3 regions of the Nonomuraea sp. NPDC050556 genome follow, and region 1 is predicted to be linked to each of the others. Evidence: riboswitches for the same ligand, from Rfam matches in the RefSeq annotation. Region 1 holds a riboswitch; each other region holds the start of a gene.

Region 1 (6,580 bases):
TACCACGGGACCGTCGGGCGCAGCGTCGCCGCGATCATGTCGTCGGGGTTGCTGCCGATGAGCCGGCAATACGTCCACCTGTCGGCGGACAGGGAGACCGCGGAGCGGGTGGGGGCCAGGCGGGGCAAGCCGGTGGTGCTCGTCGTCGCGTCCGGCGCGATGCACAGAGAGGGGCACGAGTTCCGGGTGAGCGCCAACGGCGTGTGGCTCACCGCCCACGTCCCGCCGCGGTTTTTGTGAGTACCCCCCTGCTCAGGTGATCCGCCGGTGATCGTCCGACGATGGGCGGCATGTACATCCAGCTGGCACTCGCCCTGGCTCTCACCCCGATCAGCTCATGGGGCCCCGTCACCACACCCGACGGGCACCTGAGCATGGACGGCGTGATCGAGCGAACCGTCACCTTCTCCCAGGGCCCCAACGGCCTGCCCGTCGCCCACCCCGCCTACGCGGTGAAGGGGTACGGCTGGCTGGACTTCGGCCACTGCGGCACCACTGCCGTGACCAGGCAGATGAAGGCGGGATTCGCCCTCAAGGACTGGGTCAAGCACCCTTGCAGGACGAGGCTCCAGCAGCCTCGGCCGCGGATCGACGTACCGCTGAACGCGCAGTTGAGGGACGTCGCCTTCATCGACGTGGAGGTCTGCTCGACGGGCGGGGCCACGGGGGACAGCTGCGCGACCACCAGGATCTACGGCTGAGTCAGCCGCGCCTGAACACCTGCAGGGGGTCGCTCTGCACGAGGCCCGCGTCGGGCTGCACGATGACGTAGACCATCAGCGCGACCGCCGTGAGCTGGGGGAGCAGGCCGACGAGCCGCGCCGGCCAGCCGCCGAGCCCGTAGAGGGGTGGCGAGGTCGTATCTGACGCTCGTCGGTTCGACCTCCAGCAGGCGCAGCGTCTTGACGTCGATGACGATCGCCGTGAGCGACAGCACTCCCCACACGAGGGTCCTGGCCGAGCAGTTGGGAGACCAGCAGGTGGCCCAGGGCGCTGACCACGTAGCTCAGGGCGATCGGCAGCACCTTGATCACACCGGCGCGGCCGGGCAGGTACCGCCACAGCAGGCCGAGCAGGAACCCGGGGACGAGCCAGAAGAGCGGCCCGCCGGCGTCGGACGGTGGGCGCGTCCACGGCCGTCCGCGAGAGGGCCGTGAACGCCAGGACGAGCCCCGCCATCGAGAGCGCGCACAACACCCACAACGCGCTCAGGGCGGAGGATCGGAGGGATCGGGAGGGACGCGGCCGGGCCTCGGCCCGGCCGCGCACTCGTCGAAGCATGCGTCCATGGTCGCTTCGGCGACCCTGGGCGTCGGAGGGGGTGGGAAAACTACTTCAAACCGTGACGGTCAGGCGTTGCCGTACTCGGGGTAGCCGTAGCCGACGACCTGGGACTTGGGACGCACGCGCTCCTCGACCTGGCCGTTGCCGGTGTTGCCCTCGATCGTGGTGATCGTGCCGTTGCCGTTGTCCTTCTCCACGAAGCCGACGTGCTGGATGGCGTCGAGGCTCTTGCTGCCGCTCCAGGAGAAGAACACCACGGAGCCCGGCTTGGCGGCGGTGCCCCAGCGCTTGTTGGCCTTGAACCACTTGGCGTGCGTCACGGTGTACGCGTCCCAGCCGACGGTCTTGCGCGCGCCGGTCTCCTCGCCGACCCAGGACACGAACATCGCGCACCAGGCGGCGTTGAGGTAGTCCTGCCTGCTGCCGCCGTCCCGCTTGACGGTCTCGGCGGCGCGCTGGGAGTTCACGTACCACTTCTGGAACTTGGTGCCGCCGCCCTTGGCGTCTTCCTTGGTGCCGATCTGCGCCTTCGCCAGCGAGAGGACCTTGGTGACCGAGGGCTTGGCCTCGACGGGCGCCTGCGCCTTGGGGGCCTGCAGTGCGGCGATGTGGGGGAGCTCTGGGAGGGGCTTCGGTGCGGTCTCGGCAGTGGCCGAGGTGTGGACGCCGAAGGCGGCGCTGAACACGCTCATGCCCAGGATTGCGTGCGAGTAGTTGAGCTTCGGGGTGCGCGTGCGACGGTGCTTGGCCATCGAGAGGGGAACTCCTTGCTTCCATGCCGCTTACCGAGTTAGCTGACGGGTTCGGGCGTGGAAGCTGCCCTATGGCACCGAAGTGCCGATTCACCCCAAAGGACGTGGGTCCCCGGCTCCGCCTCACGGCGGACTCAGCGGTCACAGGCGAGCCTGTGAATGTCTTGTGCGATGGTTTGGCAACGAACGGGTAGCCCGGACGTATACCTCGAGTGCCTTGAAGGTAATACATCGGGCAAGGAGATTACAAATCCGCAAATGACCAGGTCAGAGGAGGCGGTTCCTCGCGTCCTCCAGAAGCCGCATCATCGTGAGGGTGTCGTCGAGCGGCATGACCGCGCTCTCCGTGCGTCCCTCGCGCAGCGCGTCGCGCACTTCGCGCACCTCGTTGGCGTAGCCGTCCGAGGGGCCGGTGAACTCCTCGTCGCCGATGGTGAATCTGGTGGGAGCCCAGAAGGGGGCGTCGATGTCGACGCGGGCGAGGGTGCCGACGATGGTGGCGCTGTTGGCGTGCGGGCTGACCAGCGAGGTGTCCAGCAGAGCCCGCGCGCCGCCCTGGAACTCCATCAGCACCCCCGCCTCGGCGTCCACACCCGAGGGCGCCAGCGAACCGGCCACGTGGACTTTTTCCGGCTGGCCGAGGAAGAGCTGGGCCAGGGCGAACGGGTAGATCCCCAGGTCGAACAGGGCGCCGCCGCCGGTGGCCGGGTTCCAGAGACGGTGTTCCGGGTCGTACGGCTGCGCGAAGCCGAACGACGCCTGGACCAGCCGGATGTCGCCCAGCCTGCCGTCCTGGGCGAGCTTCGTGATGTGCTGGATCTGGGAGTTGAAGCGGGTCCACATGGCTTCCATGAGGAACACCTTGTTCTCCCGGGCCAGCTGGACCATGCGCTCGGCTTCGGCGACGCTGGCGGTGAGGGATTTCTCGCAGAGGACGGCTTTGCCGTTGGCGATGGCGTGCTCGGCGACCTCGAGGTGCTGGGCGTGGGGGGTGGCGATGTAGACGGCGTCTACCGACGGGTCTTCGCAGAGGGCTTTGTAGGAGCCGTGCGCGTGCTCGGCGCCGAGGTGCGCGGCGAGGTCCGCGGCCCTGGCCTGGTCGCGCGACCCTACGGCCGCGACCCGCATGGTGGGTTCAGCGGCGATCACCTCACCGACGGTGCGCGCGATGCCGCCGGTCGCCGCGATGCCCCACGCCAGTTCCATCACACCCGGTCCTCCCGATCAGTAAAGAGAACCCCACCTTAGAGCGAACCCCACAAAGACCACCAACCCCCCACCCAAACCCCCACGAATCCCCAAGAAGCCCCTCCAGCGCTCCATCCCTTCAGCGCTCCATCCCTTCAGCGCTCCATCCCTTCAGCGCTCCATCCCTTCAGCGCTCCATCCCTTCAGCGCTCCGCCCCTTCAGCGCTCCGCCCCTTCAGCGCTCCGCCCCTCCGCCCCCAACACGCCCATCCCTCAACGTCTCGAAGGAGACCTCTCCCCGGGAGACCCACACTCTGAGCCCACCCACCCCTGGGGCGCCCGCCCCGGCCGCTCGGTCGGATCCCTGGACCACCCGTGCACCCCGGCCACCCGTGCACCCCGGCCACTCCAGCGCTCACTGGGCGCCACCGGCAACCCCGGGGTCACCGCCTACGCACCCCCGCTCCCTGAGGGCGCGCGTCCTCAAAGGGACCCGCACTTAACGGCGGGCCCCACACCCTGCGCAGACCTCACCCCCAAGAAGCCTGGCCCGCGCCTCAAAAAGCCCTCGCCGTCACCCCACGCGGTTGAAGGTCGCCGGATCAGGCCCCAGCCGCGTGTCCGTGTTGAGCGCGCCGATGGCCGCCATGTCCTCCGGATCCAACGTGAACTCGAACACGTCGATGTTCTCCCGGATCCGCGAAGGCGTCACCGACTTGGGGATCACCACGTTCCCCAGCTGGATGTGCCACCGCAACACGATCTGCGCCGGCGTCCTCCCGTGCTTGGCCGCCAGCGTCCCCAACGCCGGCTCCTCCAGCAGCCCCTTCCCCTGCCCCAACGGACTCCAAGCCTCCGTGAGGATCCCGTTGGCCTCGTGGAACGCCCGCACCTCGGCCTGCGGAAAGTTCGGGTGCAGCTCGATCTGGTTGATCGACGGCACGATCTGCGTCTCCTCCATCAGCCGCTCGAGATTGCCGACCGTGAAGTTCGACACCCCGATCGCCCTGACCCGCCCGTCCTTGAACAGCCGCTCCAGCCCCCGCCACGCCTCGACGTACCTGTCCTGCTCCGGCACCGGCCAGTGGATCAGGTAAAGATCGAGGTAGTCGAGCCCCAGCAGCTTCAGACTCCCCTCGAACGCGGCCTCCACCCGATCGTGGTCGGAGTTCCACAGCTTGGTGGTGATGAACAACTTCTCCCGAGGTACGGCAGAGCCGGCGAGCGCCCGCCCCACCCCCGCCTCGTTCTGATAGAGCGTCGCGGTGTCGATGGACCGGTACCCCGCCTTCAGGGCCGCGGACACGGCGGTGGCGGCCTCGTCGTCGGGCACCCGCCAGACGCCGAACCCGAGTTGCGGTATCTGGACACCGTTGGTGTTGAGCAGCAGTGTGTTCATACTCTTCATTGTTCACTTCTGGTTCTCTACGCCTTAAGGCGGCACGGCTAGCTTGAAGCGGTCGTGAACGGGTCATCACCCGACGTGGGCATCGAGGGCCGCAGCCACGTCAGGAAGCAGGAATCGGCCTGGGTGGAGTCGCCGCTCCAGATGCTCTGCGCCGTCGAGGCGCACCACCGGGGCCTGCTCGGCCCCTCGACCCTGCTCGTGCCGCGTTCCGGCCTGCGCCCGCTGGCGGCGACCAGGCGCGAGCTCGTACGGCTGGGCCTGCCTTCCGGCCTAGAGCTGGCCAAACCGCGCGAGTCCATGCCGCGCGGCGCTCGCGCGGTCGGCGACGCGTTCTCCGGCAAGGTGCAGTTGCGCTGGCTCACCTCCCGTCCCAGCCGCATCGTGATCGTCGACGACGGGCTGGCCACGATCAGGCTGCTCGAACTCCTCGCGGCCGGTCCGGCGAAGCCCCTGCTCAGGGCGCGCGCCGAGCCGAGCGCGCTGCGCCGGGCGCTGGGCCTGGCCGCCGCGCTCCGGCTGCGGGTGGACGCGAAGCGGGTGACGATCTTCACGGCGCTCCCGGTGCCCGACAAGCTGGCGCAAGCCGTACGGAAAGCCGGATTTGAGCTGATAAATCATGACTTCGGGTGGCTGCGGAGCCAGCCGCTCGCCGAGCCAGGGCCGACCGAGCGGACCGTCGTCCTCGGCACCTCGCTGGTCAGGAACGGGCTCGTGCACCGCGAGCGCTACCTGCGCTGGCTGACCGCGCTCGCCGAGGAGGAGCCGCTCGCCTACTTCCCGCACCGCCGCGAGGACCCCGTCGACCTGGCGCTCATCCGCGAACGGCCCGGCATCACCGTCCACGACGGCGGCGCTCCGGCCGAGATGACGCTGCGCGGCCTGGACGCCGGGCAGCGGGTCATCAGCCTGCCGTCCACCGCGATCAGCTCGCTGCGCGTGCTGCTGGAGCCGCGCGGGGTGGAGGTCGAGCCGGTCGACGTGCCGGACGACTGGTGGACCAGCCGCGCGAAACCGTCCCTCCGAGACCACCTGCAAATGTTTTCTGGAGCCACCCGTTGAAGGTCCTGGCCGTCGCCGACTCCGATTCCTATCTCAAGTGGGCGGCCTGCCTGCTCGATGACCTGCCCGAGGGGTGCGTGAGTGACCTGGCCGTCGTCCGTACCCCGATCACCCCCTCACCAGGGCAGATACGCGCCGCAGTGGGCGATCGCCCACTCCCGCCGGTGGTTTCCGCGCGAGTACTCCGTCGTACCGCGGAACGTACGGCACCGGATGTGATCCTCGTGGCCTGCACGGGGCCGGTCGTGGACGTGCTGGTCGCCGACGTCCTGGACGGCCTGCGCCCGCGCCCGGTCTTCGTGACGGGGCTGCCTGGCATTTCCGTGCCCGCGACGGAGAAGGCGTGGCTGTTCCGCAGCGGCTGCGACGTGTTCGTGGTGCACAGCGGCAGGGAGGTGGCCGAGTTCGGACGCATCGCGGCCGAGCTGGGCGGGGGAGGCGCGATAGGCCTGGCCAGACTCCCCTTCCTCCACCACGTTGCCCGCCCCCAACTGCCGTCCACTAGTGGCGGCGAGCCAAGGAACCACAACCCCCAACCGCCGTCCACCACCGGCGACGAGGCAAAGGAGCGCACCACCTCAGCGGCGTCGGCCATTCGCGACCAGGCGGTGTTCGCCGTCGGCGACGAGGCGTCGGAGGGCAGCGCTCAGGCGGTGGCCGCCACTCGGGCTGACGTGGTTCGAGAACGCGAGGCGGTGGCGTCCGCCATCCGGGCCGAAGCGCTTGGGGAGGGTGAGCGGGTCCTGTCCGCCGGTCGCGCTGACGTGGTTGGAGAGCGTGAGCCGGTGGTGTCCGCCACCTGGGCCGAGGCGCCCAGAGTGAGTGAGCGGGGGGTGTTCGCCACTCAGGCTGAGGGACTTGCGCGGCGGGTGGTGTTTGCTACTCAGGC
Region 2 (6,580 bases), on a different contig from region 1:
GGACGACGAGGCCCACACCTGGCGGCACATCCTGCACGAGGAGGTCCTTGAGGCGTTCGCCGAGGAGGACCAGGACCGGCTGCGCACCGAGCTGGTCCAGGTGGCGGCCGTCGCGGTGAAATGGATCCAGGCCGTCGACCGGCGCGGGACCCGCGCGCCGCACCAGGTGAAGCAGGCGCGCTTCAGGACGATCACCGACGTGCACGTGCTGCTGGTCCGCGACGGGAACGTGCTGCTGGGCAGGCGCAGGAACACCGGGTACGCCGACGGCCAGTGGCAACTGCCCGCCGGGCACCTGGAGGAGGGCGAGTCGGTCACCGAGTGCGCGGTCCGCGAGGCGCGTGAGGAGGTCGGCGTCGAGCTCACCGACCTCAGGTTCGCGCACGTGGACCACCGCGCCCCCGAGCGGGTGGGGTTCTTCTTCGTGGCGGAGAGCTGGGCCGGGGAACCGTACAACGCGGAGCCGGACAAGTGCTCGGAGCTCGCCTGGCACCCGCTCGGCGCGCTGCCCGCGGACACGGTGGACTACACGGCGCGGGCCGTACGCGAGATCCTTGACGGAAAGACGTTCGGGCTGCACGGGTGGGTTCAGGATGCTTGACTACGACGCCGAGGCGGACAGCTACGACGAGACGCGCGGCGGGCTGCCCCGAGCGCGCGCTGCCGCCGACGCGGTGCGCTCGCTGGTGCCCGGCGGCACGCTGGTGGATGTGGCGTGTGGGACCGGGCTGGTGAGCAGGGAGCTGGCCAGGAGCGGGCTGCGGGTGCTCGGGATCGACGCGTCGCACGGGATGGCCAGGATGGCGTCGGGCCGGGTGCTCGTCGCGGTCGGTGACTCCCGCAGGTTGCCGCTGCCTGACGCGAGCGTGGACGCGGTGAGCCTCATCTGGCTCCTGCACCTGGTCCAGGACGCCGCGCCGATCGTCGCCGAGTGCGCCAGGGTGCTGCGCCCCGGCGGCGTCCTCGTCACCACGGTCGCCAAGTCCGCCTCGTACGCCGACGACCTCGACCCGCTGCTCGCGCCGTACAGAGAGGCCACCGACGAAGCGGGGCTGATCGCCGAGCTGGCCGCGGCACACGGCCTGCGCCCGTCGGGCGAGGCCGCCTTCACCGGGCACGGCCAGACGAGGACCCCGGCCAAGGTCGTCGCCGACCTCAAGGCGGGCCGCTACTCCTTCACTGCGGGACAGAGCCTGCTCGACGCGCTCGAAGCGCTGCCCGACCAGGACAAGCCCAGGCCGGAGCCCGTCTACCGGCTGCTGGCCTTCAGCTGATCGATCACGCCGTCCGCCCATTCCAGGCACGCCCGCGACTGCGCGAGGCCGAGCTGCAGGGCGAACTGCCCGAACCGGTACCCCTCGGGCGCCGGCGGGATCGACTCCAGCTGCGCCAGGCGCGTGGCGAAGTGTTCCCTGAGCCTGGTCACCGCCTCGATGGCCTCGTCGGTCTCCAGTAGCGGTAGCAGGAACGTGTGCAGCGCCGTCTCGCTCCTGGGCGGCGCCGTCGGGTGGAAGTCGAGCATCCACTCGCGGAGCGTCCGCGACCCGTCCTCGGTGATCGCGTAGATCTTGCGCCCGCGCGCCCCTTCCTCCAGCACGGTGATGAGCCCGTCGGCCTCCATCTTCACCAGCTCCGGATAGATCTGGCTGTGTTGCGCCTGCCAGACGTGGTTGATCGACACCCCGAACTTCTTGGTCAGGTCGTAGCCACTGGCTGCGCCTGCGGTGGTGAGCAGGCCGAGGAGCGCGATCCGCAAGGACATGATTCCCATCCTACAAAGGTATTGACATGTCAGAGCTTACATATCAATCTCTACCTGTGACTACTGACATAAAGAAAAAGGGGAACGGCCTGCTCCTGCTGGCCGTCCTTGGCGGCATGTTCCTCGCGATGCTCGACCAGACGATCGTCGGCACCGCGCTGCCCAAGATCACCTCTGAGCTGGGCGGCACCGACCTCTACACCTGGGTCGTGACCTCCTACCTGCTGACCTCGACGGTGACCGTCCCGCTGTACGGCAGGCTGTCCGACCAGTACGGCAGGAAGCGCCTGCTGCTGATCGGCGTGGTGGTGTTCGTGATCGGCTCCGCGTTGTGCGGGCTGAGTCAGGACATGACCCAGCTCATCGCCTTCCGCGGTTTGCAGGGCCTCGGGGCCGGGGCGTTGATGCCGCTGTCGATGGCGCTGGTGATCGAGCTGTTCCCGCCGGACAAGAGCGCCAGGGTGCAGGGCGCGCTCGGTGGCGTGATGGCGCTGAGCTTCGTGGCCGGCCCGTTCCTCGGCGGCCTGTTCACCGACTACGCGAGCTGGCGCTGGGCCTTCTACGTGAACGTGCCGCTCGGCATCATCCTGACCGCGATCATCGTCATGCGCCTGCCGTTCCGCAAGGGCACCGGCGGCGGGCGGCCCGACTACCTGGGCATCGCCGTCTTCGCCGTGGCGATCTGCGCGTTGCTCGTCGGGCTGACCAACAAGGGCATCGGCGACAACACCTGGACCACGCTGACCGTCGCCGGGCCGATCATCGGGTCGCTGGTGCTGCTCGCGGCGTTCGTGCTGATCGAGCGGCGGGTGGCCGACCCGATCATGCCGATGCACCTGTTCGCCAACCGCAGCTACACGCTGGTCAACGTGGTCTCGTTCTTCACCGCTTTCTGCATGTTCGCCGGGGTCGTCTTCCTGCCGCGTTACTTCCAGGAGGCGCTCGGGGTCAGCGCGACGAGCTCGGGTCTGCGCATCTACCCGCTCACGCTGGCCATGGTCGCGGGCAGCGTGATCATGGGCGCGCTGATGTCGCGGACCGGTCTGTTCAAGCCGTTCCTGCTCGGGGCCCCTGTGCTGCTGATCGCCGGGACGCTGCTGTGCGTGAACCTGTCGCTCGACACCGCGCCGCTGGCGCTGGCCGGGTGGATGGCGCTGATCGGGCTGGGCATGGGGCCGATGTTGTCCGGGCTGACCGTGGCGATCCAGCAGTCCGTCCCGCCGCAGTTCATCGGTACGGCTACCGCCAACCTGACCTTCTTCCGGCAGATCGGCGGCTCGGTGGCGCTCGCCATCGCAGGGACCGCTTATGGCTCGGTGGTCACCACGGAGGCGCCGCTCCACGGTCTGCAGGCGGCGCACGCCTCGGCTGCGGCGACCGTCATCCCGTGGCTGGGCGTCGCCGGGGCTCTGATCGCGTTCCTGGCCCTCACCGGGCTGCCTGGGGGTCGGCTGACGCGGGCCGTACCGGTGGAGCAGAAGCTGGAAGCCCTGGTCTGAACGGGCCCGGTTTCGCGCTGTGTGGGCAGTCGTGCGAAGCTGTGGGTTGTCCCCAACACCAGGAGGTCCTCATGGCTGACACCCCGGCGGAGCCGGACAACACGCAAGACGCCGAAGTCTCAGAGGACGAGATGAAGCGCAAGTTCCGCGAGGCGCTGGAGCTGAAGAAGAACCAGCACGCCGAAGCGGCGGCCGGTGGCAGGGGCAAGGACCCCTCGAAGATCCACGGCACGCACGGTCCTGCTGGTGGCAAGCGCACCTTCCGCCGCAAGAGCGGCGGTTAATCCTCCAGGGGGTACGGCCCAGCCGTACCCCCTTCTTTGTCCCCACCTCCTCGCGACCCCCACCTCTTCGCGACCCTTGGCGCGACCCCCAGCGACGCCCGCGATCTCCCCGTGAGACCCGCGACCTCCCGTGAGTTCCCCCGCACCCCCGCGTCGCTCCACTCGCCCCTTTGGCGCGCCACCCGCGATCCCCGACCTCCCGGCCCCAGGTCTCCCAGGCCCCCAGCGCCCCCACCTTCTGCGACTCGGGCTCTCCTGCGGCCCCAGCGCCCCCACCTCCCGCTACTCGCGCCCTCTCGGGCCCCGCGCCCTCCATGCGGCTCCATGGCGCGGCTTTCCTCTCGTTGCCGACCTTCATCGGGCCTTTGACGATCTCCTTCTCCAGGGGTGTGCATTCCGCCAGGGGAAGGTAGATCCATTTCGGGCCCCCGCCCTGTGATTGGCGTGACATTCGCCCCGAGATCGACAAGCGGCGGGAAATGTGCGAAATCCGGGGCTGTGCAGGGCTTTCGTGGTTGATAGGCACTACTGATTCATGGGACACCAAGGTAGATCTTCTGGGGTTTTCATGGGTTTAGTTTTGCTTTTGTCCCGCTTTGTGCCTACAGTCCTAAGCGTTACCAGCCGGTGACCTGGCCCTTCACCAGGAAGAGGCAGCCGGCTGGCGCCGAATCCCGCGAACGCGGGAGCCGGGGACCCACGTCCCTTGGGGTGAATCCGACCTCCCCAGGTCGGTAGGGCATCTCCACGCCCGAACCCGTCAGCTAACCCGGTAGGCGCGATGGAGAGGACCACGAACTTATGCGTTTCCACGCCCCTTCCCCCTTTCGTGCCGTAACGGCCCCCGGGTACTGATCTTTTTCTCCCGCTCTTTCGCGTAGCGACCGTCTGGCCCTTCTGCCCGGCTACGCGCCTTCTTGAGCGCGACTTTCCCCGTCCCCGCACAAAGGACCTTTCTTCTTCATGACTCCCCGCTTCGCCATGCGCACGTTCACCATGCTCGCTGTCGCCGGCCTCATCGCCGGAGCAGGCGCAGCCGCCGCCCACGCCGACGTCGAGATGACCCCCGTCGCCCAGCAGAACGAGAAGCCCGTCCTGCTCAAGGGGTCCACCACCGCCTCGTACTACTGGGACGACTCCTCCGGCCGCGCCGGTGACACGGGCCTGCCCGCCAGCGGCAAGCCGATGCAGAAGGGGATGGCCGCCAGCCCGAGCTGGCCGCTGTTCACCGAGGGGTACGTGGTCTACAAGGGCAAGAAGGCGCCGTTCTTCGTCGGCGACCGGGGTCCTGGCAACCCGTCGAACAACGGGGTCATGCTCGACCTCGACGCCAAGACGTTCGCCTACCTGCTGGGTGGCACGTTCAACAGCGGCACGCTGGGTGTGGACGGTGTCGGTGGCGAGGGGCACGCGAAGGTGGAGTACGTCATCACCAAGTGGGGCAACGGGGTGGGCAAGAAGAACCACCCGGTGGCGTTCTCCACGGGTGCTTGGGCGCGTAAGGACAGCAACCCCGCCAAGCCGCCGGTCCTCGCCGCCAAGGCTCCGGTGAAGAAGGCCGAGCCTGCGAAGAAGGCGGCTCCGGTCGAGGCCGCTGCTCCTGCCGCTGCGCCTAAGCCGATCGACGTTCAGGCGATGGCCGTGAAGTCGGACGCCACGGAGTCGAACACCATCGGTGGTGTCGCCATCCTGGGTGGTCTCGCGCTGCTCGGCGGTGGGCTGTTCCTGGCTCGGGGGCGGATCTCCGCTCTCGTCAAGCGCTGATCCCACGCTCGTAGCCCGGTGCCCGCCGTACAGGGCGCCGGGCTCCGCCGTACCCCGACCCGCCGACGCGGCGCCTTGGGGTGCGCGCCCTTAGCTCGGAAGGCCCATGTACCCCCCGGTTGGCCGAGACACTACGGTCATCCTCGCGCTACCCGGGGGTTGCGGGCGGACCTCCGCTCTCGTCAGGCGCTGATCCACCGCTCGTTGCCCGGTGCCCGCCGTACAAGGCGCCGGGCTCCGCCGTACCCCGACCCGCCGACGCGGCGCCCTGGGGTGCGCGCCCTTAGCTCGGAAGGCCCATGTACCCCCCGGGTGGCCGAGACACTACGGTCATCCCGCGCACTGCCCGCGCTGCGGGCGCGCTACCCGGGGGTTGCGGGTGGGGCTTTTCTCTGGGCGATTAGAATGTCATTCTATTTGGCATGACCGAGTTCGCGAGCGTCAACGGCCTCCAGCTCTGCTACGAGTCCTTCGGGTCCCCGGAAGACAAACCCATGCTGCTCATCATGGGCCTCGGCGCACAGATGATCTTCTGGGACGACGAGCTCTGCCAGCTCCTCGCCGACCAGGGACACCACGTCGTGCGGTTCGACAACCGGGACGTGGGCCTGTCCACCCACCTGCACGAGGCGGGCCCGCCCGACCTCGCCGCCGCGCTCGGTGGCCACCCGCAGGCCGCCTACCTGCTCAAGGACCTCGCCGCCGACGCCGCAGGACTCATGGACCACCTCGGCTGGCCGTCCGCCCACATCGTCGGCGCCTCCATGGGCGGGATGATCGCCCAGACGTTCGCGATCGAATACCCCGAGCGCACCCTCACGCTCACCTCGATCATGTCCACCCCCGGCCCCGACATCGGCGCCCCGAGCCCCGAGGCGGGCGCCGCGCTGCTGATGCCGCCCGCCCCCGACCGGGCGACAGCGGTCGAGCGCTCCTTCGAGCTGTGGGGGATCATCGGCTCCCCGGGCTTCGAGATGGACCGCGAGCGCGTGGCCAGGATCGCCGGGCTCTCCTACGACCGCGCCTACGACCCGGCGGGTACGGCCAGGCAGCTCGTCGCGATCATCGCCTCGGGTGACCGTACGGACCAGCTGAGGCAGCTGGACGTGCCGGCGCTCGTCATCCACGGCGAGGCCGACAGGCTGGTCCAGCTGCCCGGCGGGATCGCGACCGCCGAGGCCATCCCCGGGGCCAGGTTGCTGACGTTCCCGGGAATGGGCCACGACCTTCCGCGCCAGCTCTGGAAGCAGATCACCGGCGCGATCACCGAG
Region 3 (6,580 bases), 1.1 Mb from region 1:
TCGCCGCGTCGAACGCCACGGACCTGGCGATCTCGGCCGGGGTGAAGTCACGCGCCGGGTCCGGCGCGACGTAGGGGGCGCCGGGCGGCAGGACCCGCCAGGGCGTGGTGAGCCACACCACGACGAGGATCACCGCGCCGAGCCCCGCGAGCGCGACCCCGAGCTGCCGCCGTTCTCTCACTTCGCCCATAGTCACCCCAGTTGTTCGAGCACGTACTCACGCCATCCTCGGGTGATGCCGAGCGACGTCGGATCACGATAGAGCCTCACCAGCCTGTCCTCACCGAAGCGCTCGGCGACGAAGCGACACGCCAGCCACGCCTCCTGGTACGCCTGGGCCAGCCGCACGGCGCCCGGGGCGAAGTCCTGAGGTCCTGGGAGCTCGTACGGCAGGCGACCGGCGCGCACGTCTCCGGCCAGTTCCGCCGCCGCGACCTTCACCGGCAGCCCGGCGTCGCGGTAGGCGACGTAGTCGGCGAAACCCTCGCGCAGCCAGGCGGGGACGCCGCCGGTGCCCGCCGCGACGTGGGTGAGCTCGTGGGTGAGGACGACGTCGCGGCCGGTGGGGGTGAGCTTGGCGAAGTTGCCCGGCACGACGATGACGCGGCCGCGGTCGGCCAGCGCGGCGAGCCCGTCGACGGACCCGACCCCTGCGAGCCTCGCCGCTTCGCCGTCGGAGGACGGGACCACCACGACGGGATGTACGGGGACCCCCAGGATGGCCGACACCCGCTCGGCCGCGAGCTCGGCGCGCCGGGTCAGGTCACTGGTCGGCGGTGGTGCGCTCCCCACGCAGACCGCCAGGACGGCGAGGGCCGCCAGCGATGCTCTGAGGAGGAGGGACACGCTCAAAGAGCGTAGCCGGGCCGTACGCGTGAAAGCCCCGTCCCACGTCGGGACGGGGCCTGCACGAAGGGGTCACGCGCCGGGACGCACCGCTCCCGCGAACGACGACTTCCGCCATCCGCTGAGCTTCTCGATGCGGACCGTCTTACCCGAGCTCGGCGAGTGGATCATCTTGCCGTTGCCGACATACATGCCCACGTGGCCCTTCCCGTGGAAGAACATCAGGTCGCCCGGGCGGAGGTTGCCCCAGGAGACCTTGGTCCTGATGCGTGCGTACTGGCTGTTCGTCACGCGCGGGATCTTCACTCCGGCCTTCCTCCAGGCGTACTGGACGAGTCCGGAGCAGTCGAAGGAGCCTGGGCCCGTCGCGCCGTAGCGGTAGGGGTCACCGAGCTGCTTCTTGGCCACGGCGACGGCCTTGCCGGCCCTCGCCTTCTGCCGGGCGGCCTTCGCCGCCTTCGCCGACCGCGTCACCTTGGCGGGCTTCGCGGTCGTGGTGGTGGTGCTCGCCGTCGCCGCCTGGGCCGAGGCAGCCTGGAGGGCGACGCCCCCGGCTGTCACGGTCATCGTCATGGCGATCCCGCTCAGAGAGATGCGGGCTAGGCGCGACAAACGGGGGAATTGCAGGGAGGTAGACAGGATTGTCTCCTTGGGACTTCCACGAATGCCTACCGGGTTAGCTGACGGATTCGGGCGTGGAAGTCGCCCTACGGCGCGTGATGCGCCGATTCACCCCTGATCCCGGGGGAATGGGATCGATGGTTCCCCGGCTCCGTGCCTCCTGGCTGCACGAATTCGGCAGGCCGCCGGGGGTCGTTCTGGTGGGCGGCGGCCAACGGATTCACTTCGCGGGCGTCATGGCTTGCCGCCGCGGAGCCAGAAGGTACTCGTCTCGCCACGGCTCGGCAAAGCGTAAGCAAAGAGTAAAGATCCATCTTTCCGTCAGTAAGACGAGATACCCCTGCTGGACATGGGGCTCTGTTATCGATATGTGACCCTGCTCACATCGCGCCCCTCACAGGGTCTGTCAAACCCCATCCGTCACTCCAGTCACATCCGTTTCAGGGCATGGCTGAGTTCCGGTACGGCGCGCCGTACCGGAAAGATGGTGAAAAGGGACTACGGGCGGATAGCGCCGACGAGCGGCCTGCCGTAGTCGGAAAGGGCGACGATCTTGACCACGTCACCCGTCTGCGGCGCGTGGACGATCTTGCCGTCCCCCGCGTAGATGCTGACGTGCCCCAGACCCTCGCTGAAGATCAGGTCCCCCGGCTGCAGCGAGTCGAGCGGCACCTTGCGGTTCGCCCCCCACGACCACTGCTCCCACGTCGTGCGCGGCAGCGACACGCCACCGGCCCGCCACGACGCCTGCGTCAGCCCCGAGCAGTCCCAGCTGCCCGGCCCCGTACCGCCGAACTGGTACGGCTTGCCCACCTGCGCGAAGGCGAACTCCAGGACGGCCGCCGCGTTGCCCGACGCCGAGCCCGTGTACTCCACGCCCGTGCTGTTGGGGTCGCCCGCCCGGTAGGCGCCGAGCTTCACCAGCAGCTTCTTCTGCTGGGCGACCAGCTTGAGCACGTCGGCCCGGTCCTTGGCGACCGCGTCGCGCTCCTTGTCGGCCGACGCCAGCGCCGTCTTGGCCTTGTCGCGGTCGGCCACGAGCTCGCGGTTCTGGTTGTCGAACGCGGTGAGCTGCTCGGACCGCTCGTCGGCGAGCTGGTCGACCAGGGCCATGACGTTGAGCTTGCCCGTCGGGTCGCCCCCGCCCATGAGCGCGGGCAGGTGGCCCATGACGCCGGTCTGGTACTCGTTGACGGCCATGGTGACGATCTGGGTGCGTAACCCGGCGACGGTGGCCAGCCTGCGCTTGTAGGTGTCGTTGAGCGTGCCGTAGGCCTTCTTCGCCTTCTTGTACCGCTCGGTGGCCTGGTTGTAGCTCTCGACGACCTTGTCGGCCTTGTCGTTGAGCTTCTCGAGCTTGGCCTTGGCCTGCTTGATGGTCGGCTTGGGATCGGCCATCGCCCCGTCAAGGGGCAGCAGAAGAGCCACCACCGCCATGCCCGCGGCCAGCGGTACCCGGCCAAACCTCACAGCGCACGCCCTCCCAGTGATCACACCTGGGGGGAAATAGTACAGAAAAGGGAAGGGCCAGCTAACCAGAAAGTCTGATTTGTGACCTAAGCCCGGCCGAGCCGCCTGAGCAACATCGACGAGGGTACGGCGCGCGCGCCCATCCTGCGCACCGACTCGGCGACCTCGCGGTCGGACGACACCACCGCGATGGCCCTGCCCTGCGGTTCCGCCCGCACGAGCTGCCTGATGAGGTCGTCGGCGATCTCGCCCGGGGCGCTGAACATCACCCGCACCCCGCGCGGCGCCACCACCTGGACGGGCGCGTTGAGCTCCGCGCCGTCGAAGACCACGGTCACCTCGACGCGGGTCTGCGCGACCAGGCCGCCGAGCCCGGTCATCAGCCTGGCCCGCTGGTCGGCGAGGGTGAGCGTGCCGTAGCCGGTCTTGGTGACGTTGTAGCCGTCGATGATCAGGTGCACCTGCGGCAGCGCCAGCAGCTGGTCGAGCAGCTGCGGGTCGTCGTCGGCCAGTGCGCGGGCGGCGACGCCCGGCTGCCCCGGCGCGACCGCGGCCACCGAGTCCGCCGGACGGCTGATCGTCGTGGGCAGGGCGAGCTCCCTGCGCAGCCCGGCCGAGGCGTCCTGGAGCGCGTCGAGCAGCACCCTGATGCGCGCGTCCTCGATGCTCCTGCCCTCGCGCGCGGCCCGGCGCGACGCCTCAAGCTGGCGCTCCACGTCGCTGAGCCGCTCGCGCAACCGCCTGACCTCGGACTCCCCCGCCGACGAAGCGGCGGCCTTCGACTCCTTGGCGTGCTGGGCCGCGTGCTCGAACTCGGCCGCCCTGGAGTCGGCCGCCTTCATCCGCTCGCGCGCCTCGTGGAGCTTGCGCCGCAGGTCGGAGTTCTCCGAGCGGGCGGTCTTGAGCTGCTCGCGCAACCGTTCGACCTCCTCCTTGGCCGAGGTCTTCTGCGCGGCGAGCTGCTCGCGCAGGCGGGTGACGGTCTGCTCCTGGGCGGAGCCCTCGGCTGCGGCGGCCGTCTGCTCGAGATCCACGCGGGCCGTCTCGACCATCTCCGCCCATCCGGGCGGGCGGGTCAGATAAGCTGCGGCAGCCACCAGGACGGGGTCGGCGGCCGGCGGCACGTTGCCCTCGGCCAGCGCTGAGACGAGTTCCGGCCACCCGGCCGCCACCGACTCGGCGACCGCCTCGCGAAACTCCTTGTCGTTCTCCAGCTGGGCCGCGATGGGCGCGCTGCCGAGCTTGGCCCGTTTTCGCGGATCGAACTTGGCGATGCCGCGCAGCGGCGGCGGGATCGTGGCAGCGGGCATCGACCCGAGCACCTGAGCGGCCAGGTCGACCACGTTGATCCGCACCTGCTCGGGAAGCGGGCGAGACAGGCCTTCACCGGCTGAGCTCATCCCACTGCCTTTCAACTGACCCTTCGCGTGCTGTCTTTCAGACAAGGGTACGGCTGTCGCGGGCATGGGCGTGTCCGGGTGCATATGGACAAGCGCTTGGTTGGAGGTATACGACTGTGCCATGTCGGAGCAGATGCGCACATCGACCCGCGATCTCGACGAACTCCACGACCGGGTGCACGCCTGGCTGGAGGGCAGGCTCGGCTGCGCGGTGACGGTGTCGGAGCTGTCGCGCCCCTCGGGCAACGGGATGTCGAGCGAGACGCTCTTCTTCACCGCCTCGTGGCAGGGAGGGCAGACGCGGTGCGTGGCCCGCATGGCGCCGGCCGCCGAGGCCGTGCCCGTCTTCCCCACCTACGACCTGGGGACGCAGTTCGAGGTCATGCGGCTGGCCAGGGAGCGGGCCGGGGTGCTCGCGCCGCGCGCCCTGTGGTTCGAGCCCGACGCGGGGCCGCTGGGCACGCCGTTCTTCGTGATGGAGCGCGAGGACGGCGACGTCCCGCTCGACGTGGCTCCCTACACCTTCGAGGGGTGGCTGCTGGACGCCGCTCCCGCCGATCGCCGCCGGCTGCAGGACCACACGGTGGCCATCGTGGCGGCGCTCCACGACGCGCCGTTCGCGAAGGAGGAGCTGGCGGTGCTCGGCGAGGGCGGGCTGCGCAGGCACGTGGACGAGCAGCGCGCCTATTACGAGTGGGCGCACGGGGCGATGCGCATCCCGTTGCTGGAGCGCGCCTTCGACTGGCTGGAGACCCACTGGCCGGAGGACCCGGGTCCTGACGTGTTGTGCTGGGGCGACGCGCGGATCGGCAACGTGATGTACCGCGACTTCACTCCGGTGGCGGTGCTCGACTGGGAGATGGCCGCGATCGGCCCGCGCGAGCTCGACCTGGGCTGGATGATCTTCCTCCACCGCTTCTTCCAGGACATCGCCGAGGTCTTCGAACTCCCCGGCCTGCCGGACTTCATGCGCACGGAGGACGTCTGCGCCAGATACACCTCCTTGACCGGCTACACCCCGAAGGACATGCCTTTCTACGAGACGTACGCGGCGCTGCGCCACGGCATCGTCATGGCCCGCGTCTGGCACCGCCGCATCCACTTCGGCGAACAACCCATGCCAGACGACCCCGACGACCTCGTCATGCACAGAGCCGCCCTGGAGCAGCTGTTAGGGGGCGGCGTCGTAGACGAGGAGGGCGATCTGGACGCGGTTGTTGAGGTCGAGCTTGGTGAGGATGCGTGAGACGTGGGCCTTCACGGTCGCCACGCTCATGTAAAGGTCAGCCCCGATCTCGGCGTTCGAGCGGCCCTTCCCCACCGCCTCGGCGACCTCGCGTTCGCGTTCGCTGAGGCGGTCCAGCAGCCGCCGTGCCCGCTCGCGTCTGGTGTCGGCGCCGCCGTCCGACACGTGGGTGATCAGCTGACGGGTCACCACCGGGCTGAGGATGGGCTCGCCCGCCGCCACCTTGCGGATCGCGGCCACCAGGTCGGCGGGCGGGATGTCCTTCAGGAGGAAGCCAGCGGCGCCCGCCCGCAACGCGCGCAGGACCTGGGCGTCGGCGTGGAAGGTGGTCAGGACCACCACCTCCGGCGGCTTGGCCGTCGCGCGCAGCGCCTCCGTGGCGGTCAGGCCGTCGACGTTGGGCATGCGGATGTCCATGAGCACGACGTCCGGCCGGTGCTCGGCCACCATCGCGGGCACCTGGTCGCCGTCCGACGCCTCCCCCACGATCGCCAGGTCGGGCGCGCCGGACAGGATCATCGACAGCCCCGCACGCACGAGCGCGTCGTCGTCGACGATCAGGACGCGGATCTGCTCACTCATGGTGCCCACGGTAGCCACGCCTCCAGCACGAAGTGGTCCTGCTCCCGCCCGTGTCGCAACCGCCCGCCGAGCAGTTCGGCGCGCTCGGTCAGCCCGATGAGCCCGGCGCCCGCGCCGGGAATGCCCGGATGGGCGCGCCCGGTGACCCGGTTGCTCACCTCGATCGTCAGCCCGTCCCCCGGCGCGCCCGTCACGCTCACCGTCACCGCCGCGCCCGGCGCGTGCTTGCGCGCGTTGGTCAGCGCCTCCTGCACGATGCGGTAGGCGTTGCGCCCCAGACTCTGGGGCACCTCCTGTACGGCCAGGCTGAGCCGTACGTCCATGCCCGCCTGACGCGACTCCTCGGCCAGCACCGGAAGGTCGGCCAGGGTGGGCTGCGGCCGCTCGGGAACGGGGTCGTCGCCGGGCCCGCGCA

The links. A riboswitch is a leader RNA that binds a small molecule or an ion and turns the genes downstream of it on or off. The one in region 1 is predicted to bind cyclic di-AMP.
Region 2: linked by a shared signal. The riboswitch ahead of ACIBG8_RS38980 (hypothetical protein) and the one ahead of ACIBG8_RS13105 (CHAP domain-containing protein) in region 1 are both predicted to bind cyclic di-AMP.
Region 3: linked by a shared signal. The riboswitch ahead of ACIBG8_RS17805 (C40 family peptidase) and the one ahead of ACIBG8_RS13105 (CHAP domain-containing protein) in region 1 are both predicted to bind cyclic di-AMP.

Annotation. Positions count from the first base shown of each region.
Region 1 covers NZ_JBITGU010000001.1:2,704,509-2,711,088, reverse strand. Annotated here, with positions in the region: gene ACIBG8_RS13125 (RNA 2'-phosphotransferase) at 1-61, shown strand, start outside; gene ACIBG8_RS13120 (RNA 2'-phosphotransferase) at 37-240, shown strand; gene ACIBG8_RS13115 (hypothetical protein) at 291-701, shown strand; partial or broken gene ACIBG8_RS13110 (DUF6185 family protein) at 777-1,088, opposite strand; gene ACIBG8_RS13105 (CHAP domain-containing protein) at 1,350-2,036, opposite strand; cyclic di-AMP (ydaO/yuaA leader) riboswitch at 2,049-2,186, opposite strand; gene ACIBG8_RS13100 (Gfo/Idh/MocA family protein) at 2,304-3,242, opposite strand; gene ACIBG8_RS13095 (aldo/keto reductase) at 3,799-4,623, opposite strand; gene ACIBG8_RS13090 (hypothetical protein) at 4,687-5,691, shown strand; gene ACIBG8_RS13085 (DUF6716 putative glycosyltransferase) at 5,688-6,580, shown strand, end outside.
Region 2 covers NZ_JBITGU010000004.1:395,885-402,464, reverse strand. Annotated here, with positions in the region: gene ACIBG8_RS39005 (NUDIX domain-containing protein) at 1-601, shown strand, start outside; gene ACIBG8_RS39000 (methyltransferase domain-containing protein) at 594-1,274, shown strand; gene ACIBG8_RS38995 (PadR family transcriptional regulator) at 1,250-1,762, opposite strand; gene ACIBG8_RS38990 (MDR family MFS transporter) at 1,819-3,261, shown strand; gene ACIBG8_RS38985 (DUF5302 domain-containing protein) at 3,333-3,545, shown strand; cyclic di-AMP (ydaO/yuaA leader) riboswitch at 4,201-4,339, shown strand; gene ACIBG8_RS38980 (hypothetical protein) at 4,509-5,309, shown strand; gene ACIBG8_RS38975 (alpha/beta fold hydrolase) at 5,732-6,580, shown strand, end outside.
Region 3 covers NZ_JBITGU010000001.1:3,762,586-3,769,165, forward strand. Annotated here, with positions in the region: gene ACIBG8_RS17795 (M48 family metallopeptidase) at 1-190, opposite strand, end outside; gene ACIBG8_RS17800 (hypothetical protein) at 193-846, opposite strand; gene ACIBG8_RS17805 (C40 family peptidase) at 919-1,419, opposite strand; cyclic di-AMP (ydaO/yuaA leader) riboswitch at 1,497-1,657, opposite strand; gene ACIBG8_RS17810 (NlpC/P60 family protein) at 1,966-2,937, opposite strand; gene ACIBG8_RS17815 (NYN domain-containing protein) at 3,024-4,337, opposite strand; gene ACIBG8_RS17820 (phosphotransferase family protein) at 4,459-5,583, shown strand; gene ACIBG8_RS17825 (response regulator) at 5,509-6,165, opposite strand; gene ACIBG8_RS17830 (sensor histidine kinase) at 6,162-6,580, opposite strand, start outside.